DNA from 4 places in the Paenibacillus sp. GCM10027630 genome. Region 2 is predicted to be linked to each of the others. Evidence: predicted binding sites of a transcription regulator. Region 2 holds the regulator's gene; each other region holds the start of a gene.
The links. Region 2 encodes Rex, which represses fermentation and respiration genes when NADH is low (regulators of the CRP and FNR family bind a similar motif). Its sites were predicted from a motif close to TTGTGAAATATTTCACAA; they were not measured.
Positions count from the first base shown of each region.

Region 1: ACFQ0C_RS33580 (DoxX family membrane protein) is a predicted target of Rex. The motif match lies at 1,861-1,878, and genes of this name have one in related genera.
Region 3: ACFQ0C_RS11375 (cytochrome ubiquinol oxidase subunit I) is a predicted target of Rex. The motif match lies at 2,156-2,173, and genes of this name have one in related genera.
Region 4: ACFQ0C_RS30990 (formate/nitrite transporter family protein) is a predicted target of Rex. The motif match lies at 6,029-6,046, and genes of this name have one in related genera.

Region 1 is NZ_JBHTGY010000089.1:42,103-49,758, forward strand. Features, by position in the region: gene ACFQ0C_RS33565 (HupE/UreJ family protein) at 1-1,038, opposite strand, end outside; gene ACFQ0C_RS33570 (ATPase) at 1,146-1,526, shown strand; gene ACFQ0C_RS33575 (hypothetical protein) at 1,528-1,797, opposite strand; gene ACFQ0C_RS33580 (DoxX family membrane protein) at 1,943-2,497, shown strand; gene gatC (Asp-tRNA(Asn)/Glu-tRNA(Gln) amidotransferase subunit GatC) at 2,753-3,040, shown strand; gene gatA (Asp-tRNA(Asn)/Glu-tRNA(Gln) amidotransferase subunit GatA) at 3,095-4,555, shown strand; gene gatB (Asp-tRNA(Asn)/Glu-tRNA(Gln) amidotransferase subunit GatB) at 4,582-6,027, shown strand; gene ACFQ0C_RS33600 (GNAT family N-acetyltransferase) at 6,223-6,693, shown strand; gene ACFQ0C_RS33605 (hypothetical protein) at 6,659-7,656, opposite strand, start outside.
Region 2 is NZ_JBHTGY010000058.1:11,728-19,383, reverse strand. Features, by position in the region: gene panC (pantoate--beta-alanine ligase) at 1-495, shown strand, start outside; gene panD (aspartate 1-decarboxylase) at 542-925, shown strand; gene ACFQ0C_RS29045 (tetratricopeptide repeat protein) at 993-1,625, shown strand; gene dinG (ATP-dependent DNA helicase DinG) at 1,728-4,577, shown strand; gene ACFQ0C_RS29035 (redox-sensing transcriptional repressor Rex) at 4,574-5,197, shown strand; gene ACFQ0C_RS29030 (inorganic phosphate transporter) at 5,271-6,269, opposite strand; gene ACFQ0C_RS29025 (DUF47 domain-containing protein) at 6,300-6,920, opposite strand; gene ACFQ0C_RS29020 (amidohydrolase) at 7,192-7,656, shown strand, end outside.
Region 3 is NZ_JBHTGY010000023.1:25,094-32,749, reverse strand. Features, by position in the region: gene ACFQ0C_RS11385 (CPCC family cysteine-rich protein) at 193-666, opposite strand; gene ACFQ0C_RS11380 (hypothetical protein) at 725-1,714, opposite strand; gene ACFQ0C_RS11375 (cytochrome ubiquinol oxidase subunit I) at 2,250-3,605, shown strand; gene ACFQ0C_RS11370 (cytochrome d ubiquinol oxidase subunit II) at 3,602-4,621, shown strand; gene ACFQ0C_RS11365 (Gfo/Idh/MocA family protein) at 4,706-5,788, opposite strand; gene ACFQ0C_RS11360 (response regulator transcription factor) at 6,022-6,747, opposite strand; gene pnpS (two-component system histidine kinase PnpS) at 6,793-7,656, opposite strand, start outside.
Region 4 is NZ_JBHTGY010000060.1:205,240-212,895, forward strand. Features, by position in the region: gene ACFQ0C_RS30965 (Ger(x)C family spore germination protein) at 1-763, shown strand, start outside; gene pflB (formate C-acetyltransferase) at 854-3,124, shown strand; gene pflA (pyruvate formate-lyase-activating protein) at 3,158-3,928, shown strand; gene ACFQ0C_RS30980 (hemerythrin domain-containing protein) at 3,949-4,470, shown strand; gene ACFQ0C_RS30985 (methyl-accepting chemotaxis protein) at 4,596-5,867, shown strand; gene ACFQ0C_RS30990 (formate/nitrite transporter family protein) at 6,137-6,919, shown strand; gene ACFQ0C_RS30995 (universal stress protein) at 7,024-7,455, shown strand; gene ACFQ0C_RS31000 (hemerythrin) at 7,648-7,656, shown strand, end outside.

The DNA of each region.
Region 1 (7,656 bases), on a different contig from region 2:
GATAATAATGGTTCTGCGCCATTTTCCCCGCGTCACCCATAGCAGCAAAGGAAGCACTGCAAATACAACTGCCAACTGACCGATCTCAACTCCAAGATTAAATATCAGCAGTGAACTGACGAAATAGGCTTTAGGAAGCCCGATTTCCTCCAAAGCACCAGCAAAACCCAGACCATGGACAAGTCCGAAAATAAAGGTCAGTACCCAACGCATAGCGTATTTGGTGGATACTATATTTTCCAATGCCACATAACAGATGGACAGGGCAATAGCAGCTTCAATCCAGACTGGATTCAGGCTCACATATCCCAAGGAAGCGAGCAGCAGAGTGATGCTATGCGCCACAGTAAATGCAGTGACGATTTTCACGATATCCCGATATCCTGCCGCTACCAGAATGAGTGAGAATAAAAACAATAAGTGATCAAAGCCTAGTAAAATATGCTCGATGCCGAGCAGGAAATATTTCCACAGAACAGCAGCCTGCCCAGCAGTATGCAGCGACTCGAAATGATAGGAGCGGTGCATGCTGTCAAAGATGGTTTGGTCCACATCCGTGCCGTTCATAATGAGGGCGAAATTAAGATGGTTAGGATCTTCTTGGTCGAACAGCATTGTATACTCAATGGTAAACCCGGAGATTGGCTCCCGGCTTGTATAATTAATCAGAAAGGTTATGCCATTAATGGACTCCTTGGCGCTTTTCTCCAGGGACTGAAGGTTGAAATCCATGGGTTCCAAATTTTGCAGCAAACGAACCTTAGCTCTTAGTTCATTTTCCAACTCTGTTTTATATAAGGCGATTTCTTCTGTGGAAAGGGAGCCGTCATGGTTTTCATCATACTTTTGCAGGCTGTATTCAGGGATAAATAGCTCATATTTAACGCTATTTTGCATCACCGTCAGCTGTGAATAACCATTATTTAACGGATGAGCGCTAGCGGCCTGTCTATCATTGCTTACAGCTAAAAAAGATGCTAGAATTAGTAGAATTATTACCCATTTTATTTGAGAGCAGACTCTCATAGCTCTGTTCATTAGCCACCTCTGCTTGTTGTTGTTACTTATTGTCATTGCTAAGTTCATAATAATCAAATTCGGGCAGGAGTCAAACTCTGCGCGTTAGTATTGAGGAGGAATGGTATATGCTGCGTTTGGGACAAAAGGTATATATCGTAGCAGATAGCTTCGAGCAAAATTTGCCCGTCGGTGATTACGGTTATATAATCGCTTACGACCGCAATTCGGATAATGTATTTGATTATGTTGTTAGAGTACCCAAAATAAACAAGCATTTTTTTGTGCCTACTGCGGATATTGAACTGGAGGAAGTTTTGGTTCAGCAGGAGGTAGACAGACTGGAACGCGAGGCGTTGATAGATTTTGCGCTGGCTACTCGTAACGAAGAGTTATTCCGCCGTATCATGAATGGGGAAGAAGCGGAAGCAGAGAGTGTAGAAACCGTCAAGGAAGTACAGTCGCAGGCTGATTTTATTAAACAGGTTAATCTAAAAGCATGGATTTAAACTAAGCAAATACTTTGGCAGCTTTAGGCGGGAAAGTACATGAACCGCAGAAATGCTGTTTTTTTGTGCCCAAAAAGCGGCTGTCTGGATGGTTTGGATTGCAATGAGGGACGGCAAGTTTTTTTCTTTTCCATGTGATTTTGCTCACATCGCAATCTGTCAGTCCATGGTAAAGTAAAGGTGTGGAAGGGAAGTAACAACCATTCACAATCAAGATTTTAAAAAAGAAAGGATCATGTGCCATGGTGAAGAAAATGACCACTTGCTGCAAATCCCAATCATCGATAATCCGCCTGCATATGCACTCAATAGGATGAAAATTTTTTCGACTATTATGTGAAAATAATCACAATGATTACAGCAACTTGCTTTTCCATATTCAGGATTGTCAATTCACTAAAATAGGGAGATGGATGATCATGTTAAAATGGGTTCAAGAAAATGTTTATGCTGCTTGGCTGCTGCTGATTGTCAGGTTATATGTCGGTTATGAGTGGATTACTGGCGGGTGGCACAAGCTAACAGCCGGATTCGATGCCACTGGATTTATCAAGGGAGCCGTTACAAAGCCACTCGTTGATAAAGCTACCAATGAGCTTATCTATCCTACTTATACCGCATTTTTACAAAACTTTGCACTGCCGAACGCTAAATTGTTTAATATAATTATACCATTCGGTGAACTGCTGGTTGGTTTGGGGCTAATCCTTGGAGCTTTGACAACAGCAGCAGCATTCTTCGGAATTCTAATGAACTTCATGTTCATGTTCGCAGGAACGGTTAGCACTAATCCTTGGATGATCCTGCTTGGAACCATCGTGTTTGTAGCTGGCACGAATGCGGGAAGATGGGGCGTCGATTACTACCTGATGCCTTACATCCGCAAAGCGCTGCACAGAAGGAATAAAGGTGATAAGCCAAAGGCTGTAGGCGGGGGCACTCATACTCCCAATACTGCAGCTCATGCCTAAAAGAGTCTAGCCAAAGCAGGCTGGCATAAAGCAAGTCTTGAAGACCGTGGAGCTTCCAAGCCACGGTTCTTTTTATGGGCAGAATGTATATGTTTTGGAGTGAGCGAAGCTTATCCCTTATTTCAATTTTGTTATAGTAGCACTAACCAATTCTATAATTGAGTTCAAATTCTATCTAGTCTATAATAAGAAGATGAATTTTCGGCTATGATGTCGAAGTATGCTAAGGAAAGTATGAAAGGCGGGGGGCATTCGATGAGTATTACAATTAAAGATGTAGAGCATGTAGCTAATTTGGCCAGACTTGAACTGAGTGAGCAGGAGAAGCATAAGTTCACCCAACAGATGAATGCTATTTTAAAATATGCGGAAAAGCTGAATGAGCTTGATACAGACCATGTAGAGCCGACTAGTCATCCGGTTCCGCTTGTCAACGTAATGCGCGAGGATGTAACCAAACCATCGTTGTCAATTGAACAAGTAATGCTGAATGCTCCGGACGAAGAGGATGGACAAATCAAAGTGCCGGCTGTTCTGGAATAATGCCTGAACTGCATTAGCACGGAAATGTACGATATTTGAAGGGAGGATGCTGTTTTGTCTTTATTTGATCTTAAATTACAAGAAATACATAATCGGCTGAAAGCCAAAGAAATAACGGTTTCCGACTTGGTGAATGAATCCTATGGACGGATCGGGCAGGTGGACGGCAAAGTTAAAGCGTTCCTGACGCTCGACGAAGAAAACGCCCGCTCGGCAGCGAAAGCATTGGACGAGCAGCTTGGGTCCAATGATTCGAGAGGATTGCTATTCGGCTTGCCTATCGGTATCAAGGACAACATTGTGACCGAAGGCGTTACTACTACATGTGCGAGTCAATTCCTGCGTAATTTTAACCCGGTCTATGATGCTACTGTCGTCACCAAATTGAAGGAAGCACAAGCCGTTTCCATTGGTAAATTGAATATGGACGAGTTCGCCATGGGAGGCTCCAACGAAAACTCCAGCTTCCATACTACATACAATCCGTGGAATTTGGAGCATGTTCCTGGCGGCTCAAGCGGCGGTTCGGCTGCGGCCGTTGCTGCGGGAGAGGTTTACTTCTCACTTGGCTCTGACACTGGCGGCTCCATCCGTCAACCGGCGGCGTACTGCGGCATCGTTGGCTTAAAGCCTACGTATGGCCTTGTATCGCGCTTTGGATTGGTTGCCTTTGCGTCCTCTTTGGACCAGATCGGTCCTTTGACCAAAAACGTTGAGGACAGCGCTTATTTGCTGCAAGCAATTGCAGGCTATGATCCTAAGGATTCCACTTCTGCTAAAGTGGACATTCCAGACTACCTGAGCGCATTAAGCGGCGATGTTAAAGGTTTGCGGATTGCTTTGCCTAAAGAATACATGGGCGAAGGTATCGATCCTAAAGTCCGTGAGGCTGTACAATCTGCGCTCAAAGTGTTGGAAGGCTTGGGGGCTGTGGTTGAAGAGGTTTCCTTACCACATTCCGAATATGCCGTTGCCACCTATTATTTGCTTGCGTCCTCGGAGGCTTCCTCCAACCTGGCCCGTTTTGACGGCGTCCGTTACGGTGTCCGTGCAGAAAATCCGAGAAACCTTTTGGAGTTGTATCACAGGTCGCGCAGCGAAGGCTTCGGGCCGGAAGTGAAGCGTCGTATTATGCTTGGAACTTATGCGTTAAGCTCGGGCTATTATGATGCGTATTACCTGAAAGCGCAAAAGGTGCGCACCTTGATCAAGCAGGATTTTGACAATGTATTTGAAAAGTATGATGTTATCATCGGACCAACGGCACCAACTACTGCATTCAAAGTAGGCTCTCAGGTGGATAATCCGTTAACGATGTATTTAAACGATATTATGACTATTCCTGTGAACCTCGCAGGTGTTCCGGCAATCAGCATTCCATGTGGTTTTGCAGAAGGCTTGCCGGTTGGTTTACAAATCATTGGCAAGGCTCTTGATGAATCAACTATTTTACGTGTAGCTCATGCGTTCGAGCAGAACACGGATTTCCATAAGCAGCGCCCTGCATTAGACTAGAAAAGCTGGAAAGGAGCATATCCCCTATGTCGGTAACGGAAACAAAATACGAAACGGTCATTGGGCTGGAGGTTCACGTTGAACTGCACACCCAATCCAAAATTTTTTGCGGCTGCTCCACCCAGTTCGGAGCACCGCCTAATACTCATACATGTCCGGTATGTCTCGGCCACCCGGGTGTACTGCCAGTGCTGAACAAGCAGGCGGTTGAATATGCGATGAAAGCTGCAATGGCGCTTAATTGCCAGGTTGCTACAGATAGCAAGTTCGACCGAAAAAATTATTTTTATCCGGATTCGCCTAAAGCCTATCAAATTTCCCAGTACGACAAGCCAATTGGTGAGCATGGCTGGATAGAGATTGAAGTGAACGGCCAGACCAAGCGTATCGGGGTTACTCGCGTGCATCTTGAAGAAGACGCTGGTAAGCTGACGCATGTTGATGGAGGCTACGCAACACTTGCCGACTACAACCGTGTTGGTACTCCTTTGATCGAAATCGTCTCGGAACCCGATTTGCGCTCTCCGGAGGAAGCCCGCGCTTACCTGGAGAAGCTGAAAGCGATCATGCAGTATTGCGATGTATCCGATGTGAAGATGGAGGAAGGTTCGCTTCGCTGCGATGCCAACGTCAGTATCCGTCCTTACGGACAGAAGGAATTCGGAACACGAGCTGAGCTGAAAAACATGAACTCCTTCCGCGGTGTGCAGAAGGGACTGGAGTATGAGGAATGGCGTCAAGCCGATGTATTGGACAGCGGCGACAAGGTAGTACAGGAAACGCGTCGTTGGGATGAAGCCCAAGGCAAGACGATCATGATGCGCAGTAAGGAAGAGGCGCATGATTATCGTTATTTCCCGGACCCGGATCTGGTGCGGCTATTCATTGATGATGAGTGGAAGGCACGTGTTAAAGCGAGCATCCCTGAGCTTCCCGATGCGCGGAAGAAACGTTATGTAGCTGAATACAATCTTCCAGGGTATGACGCCGAAGTCATTACATCTTCGATCAAGCTGGCGGATTTCTTCGAGGAAAGCTTGAACTACACTAAAGATGCCAAAGCTGTATCCAACTGGATTATGGGTGACTTGCTCGGCTTCCTTAATGCCAATAATCAAGAGCTGGAGCAGGTTCAGATTACAGGCAAGGGTCTTGGTGAAATGATCGGCTTGATCGAAAAAGGCACTATTAGCAGTAAGATTGCCAAAACCGTGTTCAAAACAATGCTTGAAACCGGTAAGGGGCCATTAACGATCGTTGAGGAACAGGGTCTTGTACAAATCAGTGATGAAGGAGCGATCAAAGCTGTAGTTGAGCAAATAGTTGCCAATAACCCGCAATCTGTCGTTGACTTCAAAGCCGGTAAAGACAAAGCCGTAGGGTTCCTGGTAGGCCAAGTCATGAAAGAGACTAAAGGCAAAGCCAATCCTGGCTTGGTTAACAAGCTAATTATGGACTGTCTGAATCAATAGCAGCAGAGTAATCATACAAGGAGCCTTCCGCTGAATAGCGTGAAGGCTCCTTGTTATGGGCTGGCTCAAAATTAAATTAGGAACTATTATATCGGTCGTATTGGGAGAAATTTCAAATAGAGAGTGGATTGTGATAGAACGCTGTTGTATACTTTGGCTAATCAGCTTTAGTTAATGCGCATGAGGGGGACCTCTATGATTCGCCAAATTGATTTGAATGATAACTCTCAAGTGCTGGACCTGCTTATGTTGCAGCAGTTGTCCTATCGCATTGAAGCCAAGCTCATTGGCTTCAAGGAAATTCCGCCGTTATGGGATTCGCCCAAGACGCTGCGCGAATCCGGGGAATTATTTTTCGGCTATTATGAAGATAACCGGTTGGCCGGCAGCGTTTCAGTCAAGCAATCACCCAAGGAATTAACCATTTGCCGAATGATGGTCCACTCCTCGTATTTTCGCCGCGGCATCGCAAGCTGCCTGCTCGAATATGCTGAAAGCCTGGCAATTCCCGGCATGATGATCAAAGTATCGACAGGCACGAAGAACGAACCGGCAGTTAACTTATACCGTAAGTACGGCTATGAGCCTGATCAGACTATGGACATCGCAAAGGGGGTAACGCTCACCATATTTACGAAGGTAGCTCTCCCGTCGGATAATCAGTAAAAGTGACAGGCAGTCCGTTAATCATTTTTTCATTATTACTAGTTCCAATGGTTAAGGAAAGCACATCATTCCTTCTAGTCTTGTAAACAATGTTAAGCTTTCCATTCGTCTCTGCGAAAGGGATTATTGTATAAGCTGCTCTTTGGTTATTCATGCTCTCAGCCCAATCAGCGAGACTGTCTACACCAAGAGCAGCCGCCTCTTTACAAGATACAACCTCCATTACAACTCCGTTTAACCCGTCTTGTAAAGGACTTGCAATAGATATACGGTCTGTTTTTTCTATGTGCGTATAATCGTTCATTAAATGAAACGCCATATATACATTACCTACTCGTCCATACCCGCTTTGCTGTTCAAAATGCCACTCTCCCTTAGGCAAGCAGCCCACAAGCTCCTGGCATGTTTCATTCATTTCTAAGCTGGGCAGACTCGAAGGAAGCGCCCACAATTGGATTATACAATCTTTATGAAACAACACCTCACCGTAAGGACTTGCGTGACGATCATCTCCGCTTTTATATTTGGCCCCTGGATGAAAGAACAGCGCTTGGTTGACATGGTTATTGTCTTTAAGTGCTTGAGATGTTAAGGGAAGTGTAATATCCCATCGCTGCTGCTCATTATCAAACTCGGTCCGCCGTTCCCAGACGCCTCCAGCTGCGTAATCTTCCGTAATATATACATAGGTATGTGCCTCTTCCGTTACTGCGCCATCCACGCCCGCGAATTGGATAGTCCGCTTTACCTCCTGTGGCAGTTGACGGTTAACGGCTCTCTGTACAATATCCTCAGCGACCTCGTAAGTGAACAATGAGGCTCCCTCCAGCCGGGTAATAGCGACCGGTTCCGGAAAATCTCCGAAAGCAATGTAATCAAGCAGGGTGTTATTGTCCAGCGGACCATCGTGCGGCCATTGGCGTGATTGGGCGCCTACCCAAGTACCCTTCAAATAATAATCGG
Region 2 (7,656 bases):
GGTCATTTTGACGGAGTGGCAACGATTGTTTCCAAATTGTTTAATATTGTTCAACCGGATGCCGCCTACTTTGGTCTGAAGGATGCACAGCAAATTGCAGTCATTACCCAGATGGTGAATGATCTGAATATGCCCGTGGAGATTATTCCTTGTCCCATTCTTAGAGAGTCCGACGGCTTGGCTATGAGCTCTCGCAATGTATATTTACAGCCGGATGAACGCAAACAGGCACTTGTGTTATCCGCATCATTACAAATGGCGGAGGGTTTGATTCGTGAGCAGCGTACCAATATTGATTTAACGTTGCTTAATGAGACGATCACCAGGTCTATACTGCAAGCACCGCTGGCTGTTATTGATTATGTGGAAATACTAGCCTATCCATCATTAGAAACGATTAGCAGCTTGAAAAATGTTGAACAAATTATTATAGCATTGGCGGTAAAATTCGGAAAAACACGTTTAATTGACAATATTATTATTCGTCTTGTATAAATTAATGAAGAAAGTTTTCTTATGAAAACTTTAAGGAGGACTTCTAATGTTCAGAACTATGCTTAAATCCAAAATTCACCGCGCTACTGTAACAGAAGCCAATCTCAATTATGTTGGCAGTATTACCATCGATGAAGAGCTTATTGAGCTGTTAGATATGCTGCCCAATGAGAAGGTACAGATTGTCAATAATAACAATGGTGCCCGATTTGAAACCTACATTATCCCGGGTCCCCGTGGATCAGGAGTTATTTGTTTGAATGGTGCGGCGGCCAGAATGGTTCATGTTGGAGATACCGTAATTATTTTATCTTATGCGATGATGACGGATGAAGACGCAAGAAAGCATCAACCTCAAATAGCAATTATGGGCGAAAACAACCGAATTATAAGTGTTCTAAAAGAAGAAATTCATTCCACCGTCATGTGACGCATGAAAAAGGCCGCCGAAACAAAAAATGAAAGTATGCTCAACGTTAAGGTGGGATGCAATCATTATGTTCAAACAACTATTTGCCTCCATGAATGAAATGCTCGACGAAGTGAATGATCAGTTCGCAGCTGCGTCCGGTTCCCAAAGAAAAGAGCTGCAAGAAAAGCTTCACACGTTGAAGGCTATGAGCGACACGTATATTGAAGAGTGGCTTTTGTTTGAAGAAAAGCTTGCAGCCTTTTACCAATTGCACCAGCCAGTGTCGGTCAATGATTTATTGGATCCGGAATTGGCTGGGAAACGTTCAGATGCCTTTTTAAAAGGTCAGGGCTTCTATAAGCTCTTGATGTATGAAGAAGCAATTAGAGAGTTTAAAGCAATTGTTAACAAGCAGCCGGAGTTTACATTAGCGAGGATCTACTTGGCAATGAGTTACTTGCAAAAGGGAGAAATATCCGAAAGCTACAATCAGTTCCATTTCTTATCCCAAGTAACAGAAAATAATCGTATGAGAGCTATTTCCTATAGCGCAATGGGCTGTATTCAAATTCAATATCAGAATATGGATAAAGCATTCGAATATTTTGCCATGGCACATCATTCGGATCCATCCAGTGTTGAGCCACTAATGGAAATGGGTTTATGCTCCGAAGTAAAAGGAAAGCTGTATTTTCTACAGCATCCTGCAAGAAATTAGTCGTTTTTTAGAAATTCTAGCAGTAAGTTTACTATTCCCTTTTCCCATGAGTATTGGTATGCTTAGAAAGAAATTGGGAATGAAGGGATTGACATAAGGGTAATGAAATTCGCGGTTTTGGATTTTGAAACGACCGGGAGCCAGTCTACGGATCGCATTATTCAGGTTGGCCTCGTCATTATACAGGATGATTACATCATTGACAGGTATACCTCCTTGGTAAATCCCGGGATCGGTATACCTTCTTCTATAACTGCATTGACTGGAATTGACGATAGTATGGTTGCAGATGCGCCAGAGCTTGATAGCGTTATGGGAAACATGGTGCCTTTGCTTCAAGATTGTGTGCTCGTCGGCCATAACATTGCTTTTGATTTAGGTTTTTTGCAGAGGGCTTTAGACGAGGAAGGCTATTTTCCGTTTGATGGCAAAGTGTTAGACACCATGGACACGCTGAAGGTACTCTACCCGTCATTATCGAGCTTACAGCTTAGTATGGTGTGCCTTGCCTTCGGTATTGAGCACGAACGTCCACATCAAGCAGACAGCGACGCAGAAGTAACAGCCTTAATTTGGATTAAGTGTCTTCAGAAATTTCAAGCATTACCTTTGTTAACGCTGCAGAGGTTGTCATTGATTTTTGATGAAGTAACGACTGACTTCGGCTGGTTTATCCAAGAGATGAAAGCGTATAAGGAAATGTTCACAACCATTGATTCCGATACTGCTCACTATTTTCGGCAATTTGCTATCAATGTTGACGATTGGGGAGAGGATGAGCCAATTCGTAGTGAACAGGATGTTAAGGGATTGCCGGACACCTTTGCATTATTCTACGATGAGCTGAAGCAAGCGTTAAAGCAGCGCTTTGAGTCTTACGAGGATCGTGAAGCTCAGGTTCGTATGCTCGAGGAAGTAGAGGCTGCTTTCCAGCAGGGCCAGCATCTCATGATTGAAGCGGGAACAGGTACCGGTAAATCGCTTGGTTATTTAATCCCTTCTTTATATTATGGCCTTAAACAAGATAAGAAAATAATAGTAAGTACCCATACAATCAACTTGCAGGAGCAGATTCGTGAAAGAGATATTCCGCTTCTGGAGGATTTATTTCCTGTAGGATTTCAGGCTGCAGTGCTTAAAGGCAGAAGCCATTATTTATGCTTGCGTAAATTTGAGCAGAAGATGAATGTTCAGGACTTTGAGAATGGTAAAGATGATCGGCTGTCAGCAGGACAAATGCTGGTATGGCTTAGTGAAACGAAGCATGGGGACGATGAGGAGCTGCATTTTGGAAATAAAGGTGTGCAGTTTTGGCATTCTGTTGCAAGTGATACGGATTCTTGTTTAAACAGGGCTTGTCCCTGGTTTAAGAAATGCTTCTACCATCGTGCAAGGCATCAATCAAATACAGCAGACGTCATTATTACGAATCACTCTTTGTTATTTACTGATATGAAAGCGGAGAACAGGCTTCTGCCTAGCTACAAGCATCTTGTAATCGATGAAGCTCATCATTTTGAAGAAGTTGCTAGCAAGCATCTGGGTATAGAGCTTTATTACGGAGCTTTCTTGAGTACCCTTTGGTGGTTGTTTAAGGATAGCAGGAGCGGTCAATTACCGCTGCTTCGCTTAAAGCTGCAAAAGCACGAGAAGGATCAAATACAGACCTGGTGTCAATCAATAGATGAAGTAACGCCTAAACTGCTGCAAATTAAAGAAGAGTGGGATGAGCTGGCTGAGCTGCTGTATCAGCTGGTAGTAACTCGCTCTGACCCTTCGCAATCCGAAGCCGGCCAGCTAGTGTACCGGGTTAAAAAAGATGAAACACCCAACGGTTGGGACAAACTTCTGGTGCTTGAGGATAATATTTTCATTCATATGAATGAAGTTATAAAGAGGCTGGAAAAGCTGTTTAATGAGATGAAAGAAATGCAAGATGAGTTGGACATTCAAGGGATATTAACCGATTTAAACGGAACTCTCAAGGAAATGTACCGCCACCGTGATAATTTACATTTTTTTATGACCATGCCCGACGATAATTATGTGTATTGGATTGAAGCGGGGAATGGTAAAAGCAAGTCGCTTCAGCTGGTAAGTGTACCTATTGATGTAAGCTCCATGCTGCAGCAATCTTTCTTTGGTATAAAAGATAGTGTCATTCTGACTTCAGCAACCTTGTCGGTTGGCAAATCATTTGATTATACATGTGAGCAGCTAGGCTTGGAAACTAAAGAAGATGAGAGCAAGCTGAAGACGGTTCAGCTTCCATCCCCGTTTAATTATCGGCAGCAGGCACTTGTCGCCATCCCAAGAGATTTTCCAAGCATACGCGGCAATAACGGCGAAAAAATATTTATGGACCATCTGAGTATGTCTCTCGCTGAGGTAGCTTTGGAAATGAAGGGACGTATGCTGGTGCTGTTCACCTCAAACAGGATGCTAAAGCTGGCACATACTGCATTGAAAGATAAGCTAAGTCCATTTGGCATCCAAGTGCTTGGGCAGGGAGTAGACAGCAGTAATCGCAGCAAGCTGACAAGGCTTTTTCAAAGCAGTCCCGCGAGCATTTTACTTGGTACTAGCAGCTTTTGGGAAGGAGTGGATATTCCGGGGGAAGCATTGAGCTGTCTGGCTATTGTACGTTTGCCTTTTCAACCTCCCAACCATCCGCTTGTTGAAGCGAAAACTGAGAATTTGAAGAAGCTGGGTCATAATCCCTTTATGAAGCTATCGGTGCCTCAAGCGGTTATTCGCTTTAAGCAAGGTTTTGGCCGTCTCGTAAGAACGGCGAAAGACAGAGGCATAGTTATCATATACGATACGAGGGTAATTGATACGACCTATGGCAAGTATTTTCTATACTCTCTGCCAGGTCCCAAAATAGAACATATGCCTACAAGTCAATTAGTTCCGAGAATCAAGCAGTGGATGGGGGAAAGCGATATATGAAAACATTAAAAATATCGGAAGCAGTTGTCCGCAGACTGCCGATTTATTTGCGCTTCCTTAACGAGCTGAGCAAGAAAAATGTGCATACTGTTTCATCCCAGGATCTAGGTATTAAGCTTGATTTAAATCCGGCGCAAATACGCAAAGACCTTGCCTATTTCGGTGAATTTGGCAAAAAGGGCATTGGTTATGATGTAGATTATTTGATCGAGAAAATCCGCCAAATTCTTAAAATTGACAAGGTGATCCCAGTTGTATTGGTTGGTGCCGGGAATTTAGGCCGAGCGCTCTGCAATTATAATGCTTATCTTAAGGATAATATGAAAATTGTCGCTATTTTTGATGAGCTTCAGAGCAAGGTAGGGGAGTCAATCAATCATTTGAAAGTAAAGCCGATGAAGGAGCTTAAAGAAACTATACAAGGCTTGAACATTCGGATTGGAATTATTACAGTGCCTGCAGCAGAAGCCCAGAATGTTGCAAACCAGTTTGTTGAAGGCGGAGTAGAAGCTATTTTAAATTTTGCTCCGATTATTATAAAAGTTCCGAGTGAGGTGCGCGTGCATCACGCTGATTTTACTACTGAGCTGCAAAGCTTGGCGTATTATTTGGATGAATAGTCAACAGTATGGATTATTAGACATAAAAAGAACGTCAGGAGCTCCTGACGTTCTTTTTATGTTCACTATTACTCTAAAAGAATAGGAATACGACTTTGTAAAGCAGAAAAGCAACAACCATACTAATTGGAATTGTAATGATCCAGGTCATAACCATTTTCGTAACCGTCGCCCATTTCACATCATGGAATCTCATAACAGATCCGGTACCAATAATGGATGATGAGATTACATGAGTAGTGGATAAAGGCATTCCCATATGGGTAGAAACTTGAATAACTATGGATGAGTTTAAATCAGAAGCGAAGCCGTTAATAGGTTCGATCTTGATCAGTTTTTTACTCATTGTTTTAATGATTCGCATACCGCCTATCGATGTGCCTAACCCCATAGCTATAGCGGCGCTTATTTTAACCCATAAGGGGACATCCATGGTGGTTTGATAGCCTAAAGTGACGAGAGCAAAAACCATGATTCCCATCGCTTTTTGAGCATCGTTCCCTCCGTGGGATATGGATAGTAACCCGGCAGAAATAATTTGAAAAAATCGGAAGGTTCTATTGAGCTTGGATCGTGAATGATTGCCGCCTACAATGATAAGCTGACGAATAATCCACATGATGATAAAACCTGTTCCAAAAGCAACTATTGGAGATAAAACCAAAATTAGAATAATTTCTCTGAAACCACTCCAATTGAGTGCCGCTGTCCCGGCTCCAGCTATAACACTACCAGCTAAAGATCCGATCAAAGTATGAGAGGAAGAAGAAGGGATTCCGAAATACCAAGTCACTAGATTCCAAATAATAGCGGACAAAAGTGCGGCAATAAGTATGGGTACACCATTCTCAATTTCGGCCGGATTGGCTACTTTTCCACCGACGGTTTTGGCTACCTCTGAAGATAAGAATGCGCCAACGAAATTCAAAATCGCCGCATAAAAGACAGCAACTCTTGGAGTTAGCGCTCGGGTAGAAATTGAGGTGGCAATGGCATTGGCTGTATCGTGAAAGCCGTTAATAAAGTCAAACAGCAGCGCCAGTCCAACAATGATCAACAATAAGGTTAACATAGTCTCCTCCTACCAAATATGGACGACTGCTTACGAATAACGCAATACTACGCTTTCCAGTATATTTGCAACATCTTCACAGGCATCTGTTGTTTGCTCCATACGTTCATAAAGCTCTTTCAGCTTAAAATCATGATATGGATCTTTAGGGTTTAGAAATATTTCTCTGATGCCTTCCCTCATTAGACGATCGGCTTCGTTTTCGAGGCTGTTGATTTGAACCGTGTGCTCGGTCATTTGCATGTACTTTTTCTTGGAAAGCAGCTTGAAAGCATCGAGGATGTGCTGGCAGCTTGCTACAATAACCGCGGAGAATTCTTTCATATACTTATCGCTCTCGGAGATATTCAAATAGTCAAAACGGGCAATCGTGGCTTCAATGCCGTCAATTACATCATCGACCTTTGAGGCAAGCTCCATAATATCCTCGCGGTCTAGCGGGGTGATGAATACTTTGTTAAGACCTTTAAAAATTTGGTGCGTAATCTGATCTCCTTTATGCTCCAAATCTTTCAGCTGCGGGTAAAACGTAGCGGGCGGTTGATCTCCCATGATGGCATTACGAAACATTTGTGCAGCATGTAGCGTATTTTCCGATGCTTTAATCAGCAGCAGCAAAAAGTCAGTGTCATTTTTTTTTGCAAAAAGCATGAAGCAGCCTCCTCGATTGTGTATTTTAACAATAAGTTAACAATATTCTTGTAATATGTAGAATTTTGCCGAGAAAAATTAACACAAAATTAAAAATAACACAATAGACAGATGGATTGCAATCATAGTTTATCCAATTTAGAATATGTTCATCAAAGTGTAAAAATGTAATGTAAGCAAGGTTGCATTAGCTAATGTTACTTGATTTCTGTGGATTGAAGTTGTACAGTTAAATTTGGTTATTAATGCGCGCGAAGGGATATGTGAAATAATGAAAAAATGGATTATTACTAATGGTACTTTTATTACAATGGACGAGCAAAATCCTGTACTTCAAGGATGTATGGTTGTAGAAAATAATCAGATTACATATATAGGTAAAAATGCTCCGCAGCCTCTTGATTATTATGACGAACAAATTGATGGTTCTAAGAAGCTGTATATGCCGGGTTTAGTTAACACTCATAATCATGCAGCCATGTCTTTGCTTCGCGGCTATGGGGATGATTTGGCGCTGCAGGTTTGGCTTCAGGAGAAAATGTGGCCGATGGAAGGCAAATTTACGGCACATGATGTTCGGTGGGGATCGCTGCTATCTATTATAGAAATGCTTAAAGGTGGAACGACTACTTTTGTTGATATGTACGATCACATGAATGAAGTAGCCAAAGCGGTGGAAGAAAGCGGGATGCGTGCAGTCCTAACTCGCGGAGTTATAGGATTGTGCCCGCCAGAC
Region 3 (7,656 bases), on a different contig from region 2:
GGTTCCGCATATTAGTCATGTATAATATGCGGAACCCTTTATATTAAACTATCGTTCCCCGTAACGTAACGAGGCTACCGATCTATGACGATAGCCTCGTTATTGTTGCTTATTGAGCAATAATTCCTCGTTAACGTAATCTCCAAATGACAACTTATATTTGCCGATCTACTTTGATGACTGCGATTTGTTTTATTTACCTGCTAGGGAAAGCAAGCCTCTTACTATGGTGTCAGGGTTATCGGAATTAATTAGGTTTATGATTCCTTGATTTTTCTCTATGTTATTGCTGTAGCGTTCTGTACTTTCGTGAACAATATCATCTAGTACCTTTTCGAAGGAATCGATTTCCTGCCATATTTGTTGAACAGATTCATTATTTGCGGTCGTAAGTTTTTCAAATGCATTAATTAAACTTTTCTTTGTTTGAATTTCTTTATCCGTTTGCTTTAGGATTCTTCGTCTATCTCTATACATGATGTAGTATTTTTTGAAGTTCTCCCTAGCCTCTGTAAGTGAATAGTCTTGATTCGGACCGCCCCAAACTTTGTCTGCATGGGGGTCATCTTGTCCATCATCCTCCCAATTACATAAACAACAAATTTCCCACCCCCGTCTTTCTTCTAGTGTGGGATAACCACAACAGGGACAATTATGCCGATTCATTTGACACTTACCTTTCCTTTTCAGATATCACTATTATTTGGGCTGACGAGGGGGCTAACTATAAATTATTTATGGCATAGTCTAGTATCTCTTCTCTAACATTCTTGGGTAATTCATATCTATCATATCTCAAAGCGTGAGGGCTTATTTCTACCTTTCTTCCTGCATCTGATTCTTTTTTTACAAAGTACTCTAACGCATCTAAAGGATTCGATGATTCCTTCAACAGAATAATCTTTAATTCCTCCAATAATTGATGTTGACTGATATCTTGAAACTTTAGCAGTCCATTAGTACTTTTATATTGTGTTTCGTAATTGCTATAATTTTCAATGACTTCCCAATCAGACCATTTTGATTGAAGTTCTTGAGATATGTTTGGAATATCATTAGCATGCCAAAACTCTAATCTTTTCGACATGATATCAATATGGAAGCCCCCCACAGGGAAATCCTTAGACCATTCATCTAAGGAAATACTTTTATAACCATAGGATTTATCTATTTTGTTAATCAAATCAGGTCCATATGATAAATAAACGTCTATTCCCCCACATAACGGAAACAGAAGTAATTCGTTTTGTGAGAACTTTAAACTTGCCACCGTATTAACCCAGTTCTTCTCTTCAGGTGGTGCTAGACTTAAATCATTTATATCATCTTCAGAACTTGTTAATACTTTTTCCTTAGGGTAACCAACATATGTTGCTAAATCTACTATGCCTTCGTAAGCCCATTGGATTTCCCATTCATGCCAAGTATTCCTCATAAGTTCTAAATAGAGATTCCTTAGTGGGATGTCGTGCAGTATATCCTCACCACCATAGAAAATTAATTTCTTTTTATCTAAATCAAGAATTGCCCCACCTTCTGCCCAAACATCATCTAACCATCCTGATTCATCAACCCTTGTCTGCATCTCGATAAATTTAATGGCATACTGTTCTCCCCAAAATAAATCTTTTGGCAGAGTGTTCGCACACCAGTGACTGTAATACAACTCGTAAGATTTATTCCTGACAATAATTAAATTCGCTCTTTGTCCCATTATTCCCACTCCGTTCAAATAGCTTTGCCCATAAGGATTAATATTCCATTTCCAAAAGAAAAACCCTTCCAACGGTAGGAAGGGTCTGAACACCAATACATCTTATTCTTAATCGTTCCTCACTAGTAGTGAACAGCACTCCACATGTGTCGTACGCGGAAACACTATTACTTTTCCAACTGAGACTTCATCGTTTATACCCCACAACTACTATTGGCTCGGCGTCCATCGATAGTCCCAGCTCTTCCTTTCATTTCCTGTCTAGTTAAGTTACGACTGTTTACTTTTGTAAACTTCATTAAAGAACTTTATTTTCCCATTAAAGAACTCTATTTTCCGTTAAAGAACTTTATTTTCCATTAAAGAACTTTATTTTCCCTAATCACAAACCCTTTCGATTCATCATTTCGTAACCGTTTAGTCAAAACTCGTTCAAATATGTTGTGAAAAATATCACATGTCACGTTTATAATAAATAATATAACCGTTTGGGTAATACAATAACATGTACTACAAAATAAGGAGCTGATGTACCATGATGTCCTACGATCCGGCCGTGTACAGCCGAATACTTACTGGGCTAACGCTGGGCTTTCATATTATTTTTGCGACCATCGGGGTCGGGGTTCCAGTTATGATTGCCATCGCTGAATTTCTAGGGATAAAGCGTAAAGACCCTCACTATACGCTGCTGGCTCGCCGCTGGGCGCGAGGCTTTGTAATCACCGTAGCCGTCGGTGTTGTTACCGGTACATCCATCGGTCTGCAGCTGAATTTATTATGGCCAAGCTTCATGCAGATTGCAGGTCAAGCCATTGCGCTTCCGCTGTTTATGGAGACATTCGCTTTCTTCTTCGAAGCGATCTTTCTTGGCATTTATTTGTATACATGGGATAGGTTCCGCAATCCTTGGACACATTTTATTATATCAATTCCAGTTATTATAGGATCCAGTGCATCCGCTTTTTTTATCACCATTGTCAATGCGTTCATGAACACTCCCCAAGGGTTCAAGCTGTCCGGTCGCACGATAATTGATATCGATCCGATAGTTGCTATGTTCAATCCTGCGACGCCTACCAAAACGGCACATGTACTCTCATCTGCCTATATGACCAGCGCATTCGTGCTTGCAGCTATAGCCGCTGTAGCACTGCTCGCCGGTAAACGTCACATCTACTATCAAAAAGCGCTGAAGCTGACGATGGTTTGCGGACTAATCTTCTCCTTATCTACCGCTTTTATCGGTGACTTGTCCGGCAAATTTCTGGCTGAGTATCAACCGGAAAAGCTTGCTGCAGCCGAATGGCATTTTGAGACTGCCGAGAAAGCCCCACTTGTTTTTGGCGGTGTATTAGGTGAAAACAATGAAATTCGCTATGCCTTAAAGCTGCCCTATGCTCTAAGTATACTGGCCTATGGCAAGCCGGATGCTGTAGTTCAAGGACTGAACGAAACACCAAAAGAGCTTCGACCGCCGCTTTATATTCATTATTTCTTCGATATTATGGTTACCATTGGCGGCTTATCGATTGTACTATGTATCGCATACTTATGGATCAACCGCAAATCGCGCCAAAACACAGGAAGGCCACTGCCTCGTTGGCTGCTTCGCTGCATTGTATGGTCAGGTCCGCTCGCCATGCTCGCCATTGAATGCGGTTGGATTTTCGCTGAGGCCGGTCGACAGCCATGGATTTTGCGCGGCTATATGAAAACCGTGCATGGTGCCACGACCTCTGCTAATGTGGACTGGATGCTGCTGCTTTTTTCCTTATTGTATATCGTACTTGGCTTCACCGTCTGGATCATACTTCGCCGTATGTTCCGAAGCTATACTCCTGAACAGGAATTGGAGCAGAATGGTATTGAAGGAGGCCCGCATAAATGAATATCGAGCTGATAGGAATTACCGTTCTCTGGATTTTTCTATATGGATATTTGATCGTTGCCTCTATCGATTTTGGAGCTGGTTTTTTCAGCTACTACAGCATGCTTACCGGAAGAAAGCATTTAGTGCATGGCATTATCGAACGCTACCTCTCCCCAGTGTGGGAAGTGACCAATGTGTTCTTGATCTTTTTTATGGTCGGGATGGTCGGCTTCTTTCCGGATACAGCTTATTACCTGGGTACTACGCTGTTAATTCCAGGCAGCATTGCTATCATACTGTTAGCCATTCGTGGCTCATATTATGCCTTTAGCACTTACGGTTCCAAGGATAATAAATTCTATATGCTGCTGTACGGAGCTAGCGGACTGCTTATTCCCGCCTCTTTATCCATAGTGCTGACGATCTCAGAGGGAGGTTATATCGAGGAAAAGGGCAATCAGGTAACATTGCTCTACAGCAAGCTTTTTACAAGTCCTTATGCCTGGTCTGTCGTTATTTTATCGCTCGTCAGTGTTTTGTTTATATCCGCAGCTTTCTTAACCTACTATGCTGACAAAGCAAAGGACTATAAGGCTATGGAAGTGCTGCGCGGCTTCGCTCTTGGATGGAGCATACCTACTATTCTTAGCAGTCTGCTTGTATTTTTCTCAATACAACGGCATAATCCTTGGCATTTTGAACAGATGCTTGATCTATCCTGGATGTTCGTGCTGTCATTCCTATGCTTCCTGGTCGCTACTTACCTGATTTGGCATCGCAAACGTCTCGGGTTAGCATTCCTGACGGTGATGCTGCAATTCGCATTGGCCTTCTTTGGATATGGGGCTTCACATTTACCTTATATCTTATACCCCATGATCTCGATCCATGAGAGCATCACAAGTCCAAGTATGGGGATTGCGCTGATAATTGCCTTTATAGCCGGACTAATGCTGCTTATTCCTTCCTTGTACTTGTTGATGCGGCTGTTCTTGTTTAACGCAAATTATGTTCAGGGCAAGCATGGGAAATAAGGTTATATAAATTATAAGAAAAGGCCATCCACAAGTCATCCTACTTGTTGGATAGCCTTTTTTTATTCAAATCAAAACCATTTCTTAGTCAAAATATACAGCTTTACCTGTTTTGGAGGATTCATAAATAGCCTCAAGAATTTCGGATACAACACAAGCTTGCTCAGGAGTTACAACCGGATCCTTATCCTGCTCAACGGCTTCAAGCCATAAGCGAGCCTCCAAATCGGCAGGACTTTCTTTCTTCCCATCGTAGAAATCTACGCCTTTAGCATCCAATTGGATCTGATTCATGTATAAGCGGCTGTGTTTTTCTCCGTTAATACGAAGACCATCCTGCATATCGGCACCGCCTTCTGTTCCGCACAAGGTTGTTTTGGCTTCACCTGTTTGCAGCATATTAATCGCCCAGCTGGACTCCAATACTATGGTAGCACCATTCTCCATAGTTATCATCCCGAAGGCGGAATCTTCAACGGTAAACTTTTCAGGATCCCAGGCTCCCCAGGCATTGGCTGAATTCGGTTTATGGGAAAGCTTGTGAAAAGCAGTTCCCAGCACTGCCTTAGGCTTATAATTGTCCATCATCCACAAGGTCAAATCCAGAGCATGGGTACCAATATCGATCAGCGGACCACCGCCCTGCTTCTCCTCATCCAGAAACACACCCCATGTCGGTACTGCGCGGCGGCGGATTGCATGTGCTTTCGCATAATACACCTCTCCAAGATCACCTTCGGCACAAATTGTTTTCAAATATTGGCTGTCCGAACGAAACCTGTTTTGATAACCGATCGTCAGTTTTTTGCCTGTACGTTTCGCAGCTTCCACCATACGTCTTGCATCTGCAGCTGTTTTGGCCATCGGCTTCTCGCACATTACGTGCTTATCGGACTCTAGAGCTGCAATGGAAATTTCCGCATGGGAATCATTCGGTGTACAAACGTGTACAATATCGATAGACCCGTCATTTAATAAATCCCGATAATTTTCATATACTCTAGCTCCCTCTACACCGAACTTATTCGCTGCATCATGGGCTTTGTTTACATCAATATCGCAAAAGGCGACCATTTCTGCATTGGGTTGATTTTTTAATGCGGGCATATGTTTGCCGTTAGCAATCCCTCCGCAACCTATAATTCCAATTCTAAACGTTTTCGACATATTTCTTGCTCCTCCTTCAGGATAAAAAGCAAATTTGTTTATCATTATGATCAAAATAACCTAGTCCTAGTATAGACAAGAAACCACCAAAAATATATTTCGAATCCTGTTAACCTTATATACGATTTTGGCTTATGCCCATTTCCCGGGAAATGGCCGCCTCAGGTTCAATTTTTTGCAAACGCAAAAAAGCCCCTTGAATGTTTCATTCAAAAGGCTTGCTGCTTAAGGTATTAATTTTTCTTCATATTCGTATTTGTACTGACCAATTTATAGCCGACACCACGAATCGACTCGATCTGCACGCTCTGCTGATTCATTTCGAGCTTCTTTCTTAATGAGCTTACATGCACATCTACCGTTCTTTGCCCACCGATGTAGTCGAAGCCCCATACGATGTTCATCAAATCATCCCTTGTTACAACAACACCTGGCCGCTGAACGAGATACAACAACACTTCGAACTCTTTAGGTCTAAGCGAGATTGATTCGCCATTCAGCATAACCTCGTATTTCTCAGGATAGATGTTCAGTTCACCAACAGTGATGACCTTCTCTCCTGCGGTATTCTTCTCTTGCAATTGTTCCTCTGACATCGTTCTGCGCAATACGGCAGACACACGTGCAAGCAGCTCAGCAACACCAAACGGCTTCGTAATATAGTCATCAGCGCCGTATTTAAGACCCTGTACAACCTCTTCTTCCGCATTGCGAGCAGTCAAAATAATGACTGGAGTCTTATTGCCCTTTTGCCTTAGCTTGGATAGAATCTCAAAACCATTAATCCCTGGAAGCATAATATCAAGAATAATTAAATCAAACGACTGCTGAAGAGCAATTTGAAGCCCATCGCTGCCGTGATCCACTACCTTCGTCTCATAACCGTCCTGCGATAAATTATAAGATAGCAGCCTTGCTAATGTAGGCTCGTCTTCAATAACTAAAATAGTTTGTGGCATGGGAATCCCCCGCTTTAATTTCTGTATACACCAATCATAGCATGACTAATGAATAATCGGCAATTCGATAATGAACTTCGACCCCATACCGACTTCACTTTCAACCCTAATTGACCCACTGTGCAGCTCAACCAAATGTTTGACGATGGACAGCCCTAAGCCGGTACCGCCTGAAACTCTTGACCGCGCTTTGTCCACCCGATAGAAACGTTCGAAGATACGCGGCAAATCCTTCTTTGGAATGCCAATACCGGTGTCTGAAATGGTCATACGAATTCTTTCATTTTCGGATGCGCCCCCTCCGCCAAGAAGAGAGTCCACCTTCACTTTTACTTTACCACCCTCAGGTGTGTAATTGATGCCATTGGATAACAGATTGATCATAATTTGCCGCAGCCGGTCCTCATCTGCTTCAATGTACAAATTCTCGTCTACTATCATATCGAGCTCAATCGACTTTTTGGACGCTTCCGAATTCATAACATGCAGACAATTGCCTACAAAGGTTTGCATATGAACCGGTGAAAATTGCAGCGGAATACGTTTCGACTCGATCTTGGACAACTCCAAAATATCACCGATAAGCCGGTTCAAACGCTCGCTTTCATCAAAAATAATTTGCAAAAACGACTTAGCGGTTTCTTTGTCGTTTAAGGCACCGGCAAGAAGCGTTTCCGCAAAGCCTTTAACTGCAGCGATCGGTGTTTTTAATTCATGGGACACATTCGCGACAAATTCACTCCGCATCCGCTCCAACCGCCGAACCGCAGTAATATCATGAAGCACTATCAAAACTCCTACCCATTCTTCCTCACCTAAAGACATAGGGCTTAAGTTAATTTCCAATATGCGCTCAGACGGGTAATAGAAAATCATTTCATCCCGGATATGCTCGTGAACGTCAAAACA
Region 4 (7,656 bases), on a different contig from region 2:
TGACCCGAGAAGTCCTTTGAATGCGCGGTTAGCCGTTGTTCATGGCAAAGCTCAAGATACGATTAACAAAAAAATGGTCGGTACCACTGTCATTGGACAGTACATGGATAAGCTGATTGAGAGTATTGAAGATTCAACTACGATTCCCAAAGTAAATCTTCAGTCGATCCATCCATTAGATCGAGGATATGATTTTGTACTTCCTTATTTGATCAATTCCGAGCCTTATCCTACCGTACATGGAATAGCGATGTTTCACGGAACTCAGATGACAGGGAATTTAAATCTGGATGAATCGACTTTGTACTTACTATTAGCCGACCAAATGGGGAAAACAGCCCAATTAACTGTAGAGGCGGTAGCTGAGCGGAGAATTACAGGTTTTGACAATGTTACTATTGCTATTCAAAAGATAAAGAGAGCTTTGAAAGTGAAGGTAGGGGATGATCAGCAGATCGACGTTCAGCTTAACTTGAAATTGAAGGTTACAGTGACTGAAGATCCTCAAAACCAGCTGTATAAGAAGGAAGTTGTAGACGAGCTGGACCAGCTATTATCCGAAGAGTTGACGAAGAAAAGCAAAATCATCCTTAATAAGATGCAGCGCGCGCATCATGACGGTTTTGGACTTGCCCGCAGGCTGATGGCCCACTATCCCAAGGTTTGGAACCAGGTAAAGGAGAATTGGACCGACAATTATACTAAGGTTCGTTTTCATACTCAAGTAAGAGTGGAAATAATCAACTCCGGAATTATTAATTAGGTAGTGGCGATCGATGTGACTTATTTCATAGCAGTAACTTTGTGAAAAAGATAACATATCCTTGTAGAACAATTACGGAGGTGTTATCCCATGGTAATGAAAGAATCAGATGTTGTGAAAAAGGCAGATGCGACAGAAGCATGGCGCACATTTAAACCGGGTAGTTGGCAGAAACAAATTGACATTCAGTCATTTATTGAGCGAAATATAACACCCTATGAGGGAAATGAAGATTTTCTAGCCTTACCTACGGATGCAACGAAGAAGCTGTGGTTCAAGGTTGGTGAAATGCTTCGTCAGGAGAGAGAAAAAGGCGGCGTGCTTGACATCGATGTGAACACAGTATCGACCATTAACTCGCATGGACCTGGGTACATTGATTCATCGAATGAAAAAATTGTCGGCTTGCAAACAGATGAGCCGCTGAAGCGGTCCATTCAACCGTACGGAGGCATCCGAATGGCAGTGGATGCATGCGAGGCTTACGGATACAAGCTGCCGTCCGATATAGAGCGTTTGTTTACGGAAATTCGCAAGACACATAACCAAGGCGTGTTTGATGCTTATACGACGGAAATGCGATCAGCTCGAAAAGCCGGTATTATTACCGGGCTCCCAGATGCCTACGGCCGCGGGCGCATTATTGGAGATTACCGACGGGTAGCATTGTATGGGGTAGACCGGTTAGTTGCTTGCAAGAAACAGGATCTTCTGCAATTGGAAATGGATTCCATCACCGAAGAGGTTATTCGCGCACGTGAGGAAACTTCGGAGCAAATTCGCAGTCTTGAGGAATTAAAGCGGATGGCTCTATCTTACGGATTCGATATTTCGGGGCCTGCTGTCAATGCACAGCAAGCGGTTCAATGGCTGTACTTCGCTTATCTTGCCGCTATTAAAGAGCAGAATGGCGCCGCGATGAGCTTGGGTCGTGTATCGAGCTTCCTTGATATTTATATCGAGCGTGATTTGGCCGAAGGAACTCTGACTGAGTCCGAGGCGCAGGAAATTATTGATCATTTTGTAATGAAGCTGCGGATTGTAAAGTTTCTGAGGACCCCGGATTATAACGAACTGTTCAGCGGAGATCCCACATGGGTTACTGAATCTGTCGGAGGAATGGGGTTGAACGGGAGAACACGTGTAACCCGAAATTCCATGCGGTTTCTGCATACCTTGTATAATCTTGGACCAGCGCCTGAGCCGAATTTAACTATTCTATGGTCAACAGCGCTGCCGGAAAACTTCAAAAAGTACTGCGCGAAGGTCTCGATTGAAACAAGCTCTATCCAATACGAAAACGATGATTTGATGCGTCCTTATTTCGGTGATGATTATGGTATTGCTTGCTGCGTATCGGCAATGCGGATAGGGAAGCAAATGCAATTTTTTGGCGCCCGGGCGAATTTGGCCAAAGCCTTGTTGTATGCCATAAACGGAGGCATCGATGAGAAGCTGGGCATTCAAGTTGGACCTGAGATGTCTCCTATTACATCGGAGGTTCTTGATTTTACCGAAGTGAGGGCCAAATTCGATAGAGTACAAGACTGGCTGGCACGCCTGTACATGAACACTCTGAATGTCATTCACTACATGCATGACAAATACTGCTATGAACGCATCGAAATGGCGCTGCATGACCGTGAAATTTTACGTACGATGGCTTGCGGTATCGCGGGTTTATCGGTTGTCTCCGATAGCTTGAGCGCCATTAAATACGCGAAAGTCCGCCCGATTCGCAATGAACAAGGGATTGCCGTAGATTTCGAGATCGAGGGAGAATACCCTCAATACGGCAATAACGATGACCGAGTTGACAGCTTGGCCGTCGAGCTTGCTGAGTCGTTCATGAACAAGCTACGCAAGCATAAGGCCTATAGGGGAGCTATGCCAACGATGTCGGTACTTACCATCACATCCAATGTGGTGTATGGGAAGAAAACCGGCAGCACGCCGGACGGCCGTCAAGCCGGAGAGCCGTTTGCGCCCGGAGCTAACCCGATGCATGGTCGCGACCGCAAAGGCGCGCTAGCTTCGCTCGCATCGGTGGCCAAGCTTCCTTATGAGCACAGCCTGGACGGAATTTCGAACACTTTCTCGATGGTTCCAAAGGCGCTTGGCAAAGAGCCGCAGGTGAGGATCAACAACCTGGTCTCCTTGTTGGATGGCTATGCGGCTAGCGGCGGCCATCATCTGAACGTTAACGTGTTCGAACGAGAACAGCTGCTCGATGCGATGGAGCATCCGGAAAACTATCCGCAGCTGACGATCCGCGTCTCGGGTTACGCTGTTAATTTTATTAGATTGACCCGCGAGCAGCAGCTCGATGTGATCAACCGCACGTTCCACGGAGCCATCTAGAGCTATAGCTACTGCACAAGGGAGGTGGCCCGCATGAAAGGCCGAATACATTCGATAGAAACCTTCGGAACGGTGGACGGGCCGGGCATTCGCTTCGTTCTGTTCATGCAGGGCTGCGCGCTGCAATGCCAGTTTTGCCATAATCCCGACACATGGGATACCGAGGGTGGCAAGCAAGTTACGGTAGATGAAATTATTGGGGAGCTGGAGCCTTACCTGGAATATTACCGCAGGTCTGGAGGAGGCATAACAGTCACCGGCGGGGAGCCTACTCTGCAGGCCGGCTTCGTGGCTCAGCTGTTCAGGGAGTGCAAGCTGCGGTATGGCTTGCATACTGCACTTGATTCGTCCGGTTTTTGTGAGCCGAACCATGCGGAAGAGCTCATGGAATCTACCGATCTGGTGCTGCTAGATTTGAAGCAGATGAACAAGGCGAGGCATGAGGCTCTAACCGGCCAACCTAACGATCGGATTCACCGTTTCGCCAATTGGCTGTCGGAGCATAGGAAGCCGGTCTGGATCCGTCATGTACTGATCCCCGGTATTACCGATAGTTTTGAAGATTTATATGCTTTGGGGTCCTTCATAGGAACCATGCGAAATGTGCAAAAAATAGAGCTGCTTCCTTATCACCGCATGGGCATATATAAATGGCAGCAACTGAATAAAGCTTACCCGTTAGAAGGTGTGCCTGCACCGTCCGAACGCGAGGTGGAACGTGCATGGGGAATTGTGCAATCAGGCATAGCAGCTTCTCACGGGAAATTGAACTTGGAGTTGGAAGACAGAGTGGAACTTACCTGACATACAGGAGCTGAAGATCAATGAATGAAATGAAGCTGAAGCAAGCTGACCCGACTGATCTTACCTTTGCTTTCGAACGATTAAAAAATGAGCATATTTGTTTATACGAAACTATCTATCAATTAGAAAATAGGGCAAAGCATCTTAATAAAGTAGAGAAGCCTATAGAATATGTAAGCAAGCTGGAGGAGCTTCGCGATCAAGCACTCAGCTTGATTGCTGAGCTGGATAAACATTCTGAGTGGGAGGATAACGAGCTGTTCCCTCTGCTGATTGAATACTTCCAACTGCCTGGCCATCCACATACAACAACGTCTCTCTGGATGCTGGAGCATGAGCATGAACTGGCTAACCTGTTTTTCCGTTATTTCCTGGAAGAGGCAGATAGTTGTCTGGCTCAGCAAAAGCGTGCTTCAGGCTCCCGTTTAACGGATCAGCTGCTCCAAGCATGCCGGTTGGTCAAAGAGCATTTGCAAACGGAAGAGGATACCGTGCTGCCTTTGGAAGTAGAGCTGTACGTGGGCACGGATGCATCAATCTGATCAATATGGTATAAGTCCAGTCCTCAACCTGCGCACTTGATGTATATGATTTTTGTCACAGTTAATATCTGCCAAAATTGTGTATAATCAATATGTGTCAACACTATGGGTTTGGGGGCTGTTTCATGTCATTTGGTTTGATTAAAAAAATGGTCATTGGCGTAACGGGTGTTTCTGCAGTAACTTATGGAACCAGTGCCTTTTTTATTTTTGTATTGAAGGATTCCTTTGCCGGATTTTTACCGGATTGGTTATTCATTTCCTTAACCCTTGGTATGGGAATTTGCTGGACAGGAATTCTTGGCTGGCTTATGGCGAGATGGATTGTGAAACCGTTACTGCAGTTCACGGCTGTTGCTAATGAAGCTGCTGCGGGCAATTTGAAGCTTACTATTCCTGAGCATCGTTCCAAGGATGAGCTGGGCATTTTGAACAGGTCCTTCAGCTTTATGGTAAATCAGCTCAGGAAGATCGTTCAAGATATTACACAGAACGCAGTAGCTGCCAGCCAAAGCTCTGCCGCACTAAGCGAAGCGATCCTGCAGGCTACGAATCAAGCGGAGCGAATCTCCCGCATTTCCGAGCAGATCGCTACAGGAGCTGAACGGCAAAAGGCGGAGTCCTTGCAGTCTTTCCATGCAATGGAGCAAGTAACTCAGGCTGCGGTTGAGGTCAGTGAGCAAGCGGAGCAAACATGCTCCTTCTCCTCGCAAATGGTCCGTACCATTGAGGATAGCAGCCAAATTGTCAGGTCGCTAGTGCATACCCTGATAGAGCTGTCTAATTCAGGGCTAGAGACCATCGAGGTAGCGGCGCAGCTTGAAGCTTATGCCAAGGAAATAGGGAGCGTGACCCATTTGGTTGGTGAAATTGCCGCCCAGACGCATCTGCTCGCGTTGAATGCAAGCATCGAGGCAGCCAGAGCAGGCGAGGAAGGGCGCGGCTTCTCAGTCGTAGCTCTGGAGATTAGAAAGCTCGCTGAGCAGAGCTCCAAGTCCGCTCAAGAGATTGATGAGTTAATTCGGCAGGTCCAGAGTAAAGTGGATGACGTAGTGGAACGGTTAAAGCAGCAAGGGGAAGCGATGCACGAGGAGGCATCCAAAGGTGAGCAGACGGAACAAGCACTCCAGATGATTAGAAGCAGCGCTCATGAAACGGAAGGCGCCGTATTGCGAATCGCTCAAACCGTCGATAAGCAAGCGGTGAAAATACAGGATGCCGGACAGAAGCAACGAATCATTGATACGATTTCACAAGAAATATTAAATTCTGCCCGGCAAGCAGCCGCGTCTACTCAGGAGCAAAGTGCTGTTATGCAAGAAATTGCTTCCTCGTCGGAATTGCTGCAGCGCCAGTCGGATTTACTGAAGGAAAAAGCATCCGTTTTCCGCACCTAATAACCTAGCAGTGAACAGAAGCGCAGCAGTCGCATAACCATACAATGATCATGATCAAAAGCATGCTCAAGCTTATACTAAAGGTCATGCTTTTGATTGTTAGAATCTCCTGACAGTCGAATCCTCTTAGGATGCAAAGGGAGGACTACTTCCTCCTATGATTGTGATTAATTTCACATATCAATCAGGGTTTTATCAGCAATCTGCCAAACAAATATCCGATACATGTGACTTTGTAGCAACAGGACGTTTACTAAGGAGGGAAAGCAATGGGCTTCATCAAACCGGATCAAATCGCCCTTCGCACCTTGCAGGCCGGTTTAAAAAAAGCGAATATGCCGCTTTCTGTCCAACTTCCACTTGGATTTGCTGCTGGGGTGTTTATAGCACTAGGCTTCTTGTTAGCCATCCGGGTAAGTGCTGCCTTGCCTCCCGATTGGGAAGGCTTCAGGGGCTTTATGGGAGCTGCGGTATTTCCGTTAGGTCTTATTCTTTGTCTGGTTGCAGGCGGTGAGCTTCTAACTGGTAATATGATGGCTCTGCCTTTCGCTTGCTTTGCGGGCAAAGCCTCCTGCTGGCAGGTAGCCGCAAATTGGCTCGTCATAACTATAAGCAACTTCGCCGGAGCGATCTTTGTTGCTTACGTGTTTGGCCACCTTGGAGGCATGACAGAGCAGGGGCCGTATTTGGCCCAGACGGTCGCGCTAACTCATGCCAAGCTGGAGGAGCCTTTCGTTGCAGCTTTTATCTCCGGTATCGGCTGTAATTGGTTAGTTTCCTTGGCTGTCTGGATGGCTAACGGTTCGGAGGATGGCGCCGGGCTGATCCTTGCCGTCTGGTTCCCTACCATGGCCTTTGTTGCCCTCGGCTTTCAGCACGTTGTCGCCAATATGTTTTTAATACCGGCTGCCATCTTTGCGGGTCAGGCGACCTGGGCGCAGTATATAACGAATTTTGTCCCTGTATTTCTAGGAAATGCTGTAGGGGGAAGCTTGTTCGTTGCAGGAATTTATCGGATAGCTTACCGTAAGTCTCTTTCATACAACGAATAGCGCTTCGATCCGAAGATTATACCTAACGGTGATTTATCTCACATCCAGCAGCGCTTGCAGGGCGTATACTTAATGCATAACCAATAAGAAAGCTGGTGTTCAAAATGTTTTGCAATAAGATTTTGGTTGCTTTTGACGGATCGGAATTATCTGAAAAGGCGTTGGACAAGGCAGTAAAAATCGCTCAAACCAGTCCGGATATTGCTCTGCATGTCATTATGGTTATTAAATTTAATGCATTTATAGCAGGGGCTTATCCCGTTACTACTGAAAATGTTTATGAATCCGACCTGTTGTATGGAAACGAGATCGTGAAGAGGCTGGAGGGGGAATTATCGCAATTGGAAAATCCTCATTCCGTTTCCTTGATTCAAGGATCGCCGGAGATCGAAATTCTCCAATTCGCGAAAGAGCAGGGCTCCGACCTGATTATTATGGGCAGCCGTGGGCTTACGGGGTTGAAGGAAATGCTTCTGGGTAGTGTTAGCCATTATGTCGTACAGCACGCTGAAGTTCCGGTATTAATTATAAAATAGCCGAGTGAAAAGCCCGCATTGTTAATAAAAGTGCAGGCTTCCTTTCAAGAATGTGATTTATTTCACATGAAAATCAATTTTCAGATGCACTGGTATCAGAAAGAACTCGTTTTTCTGCTTACTGAAATCCATAGTTGGTATGGATAGAATGGATCAGCGAGCAAGGAATGCTTTAACTTGGAGGGAATGAGAATGAAAAAC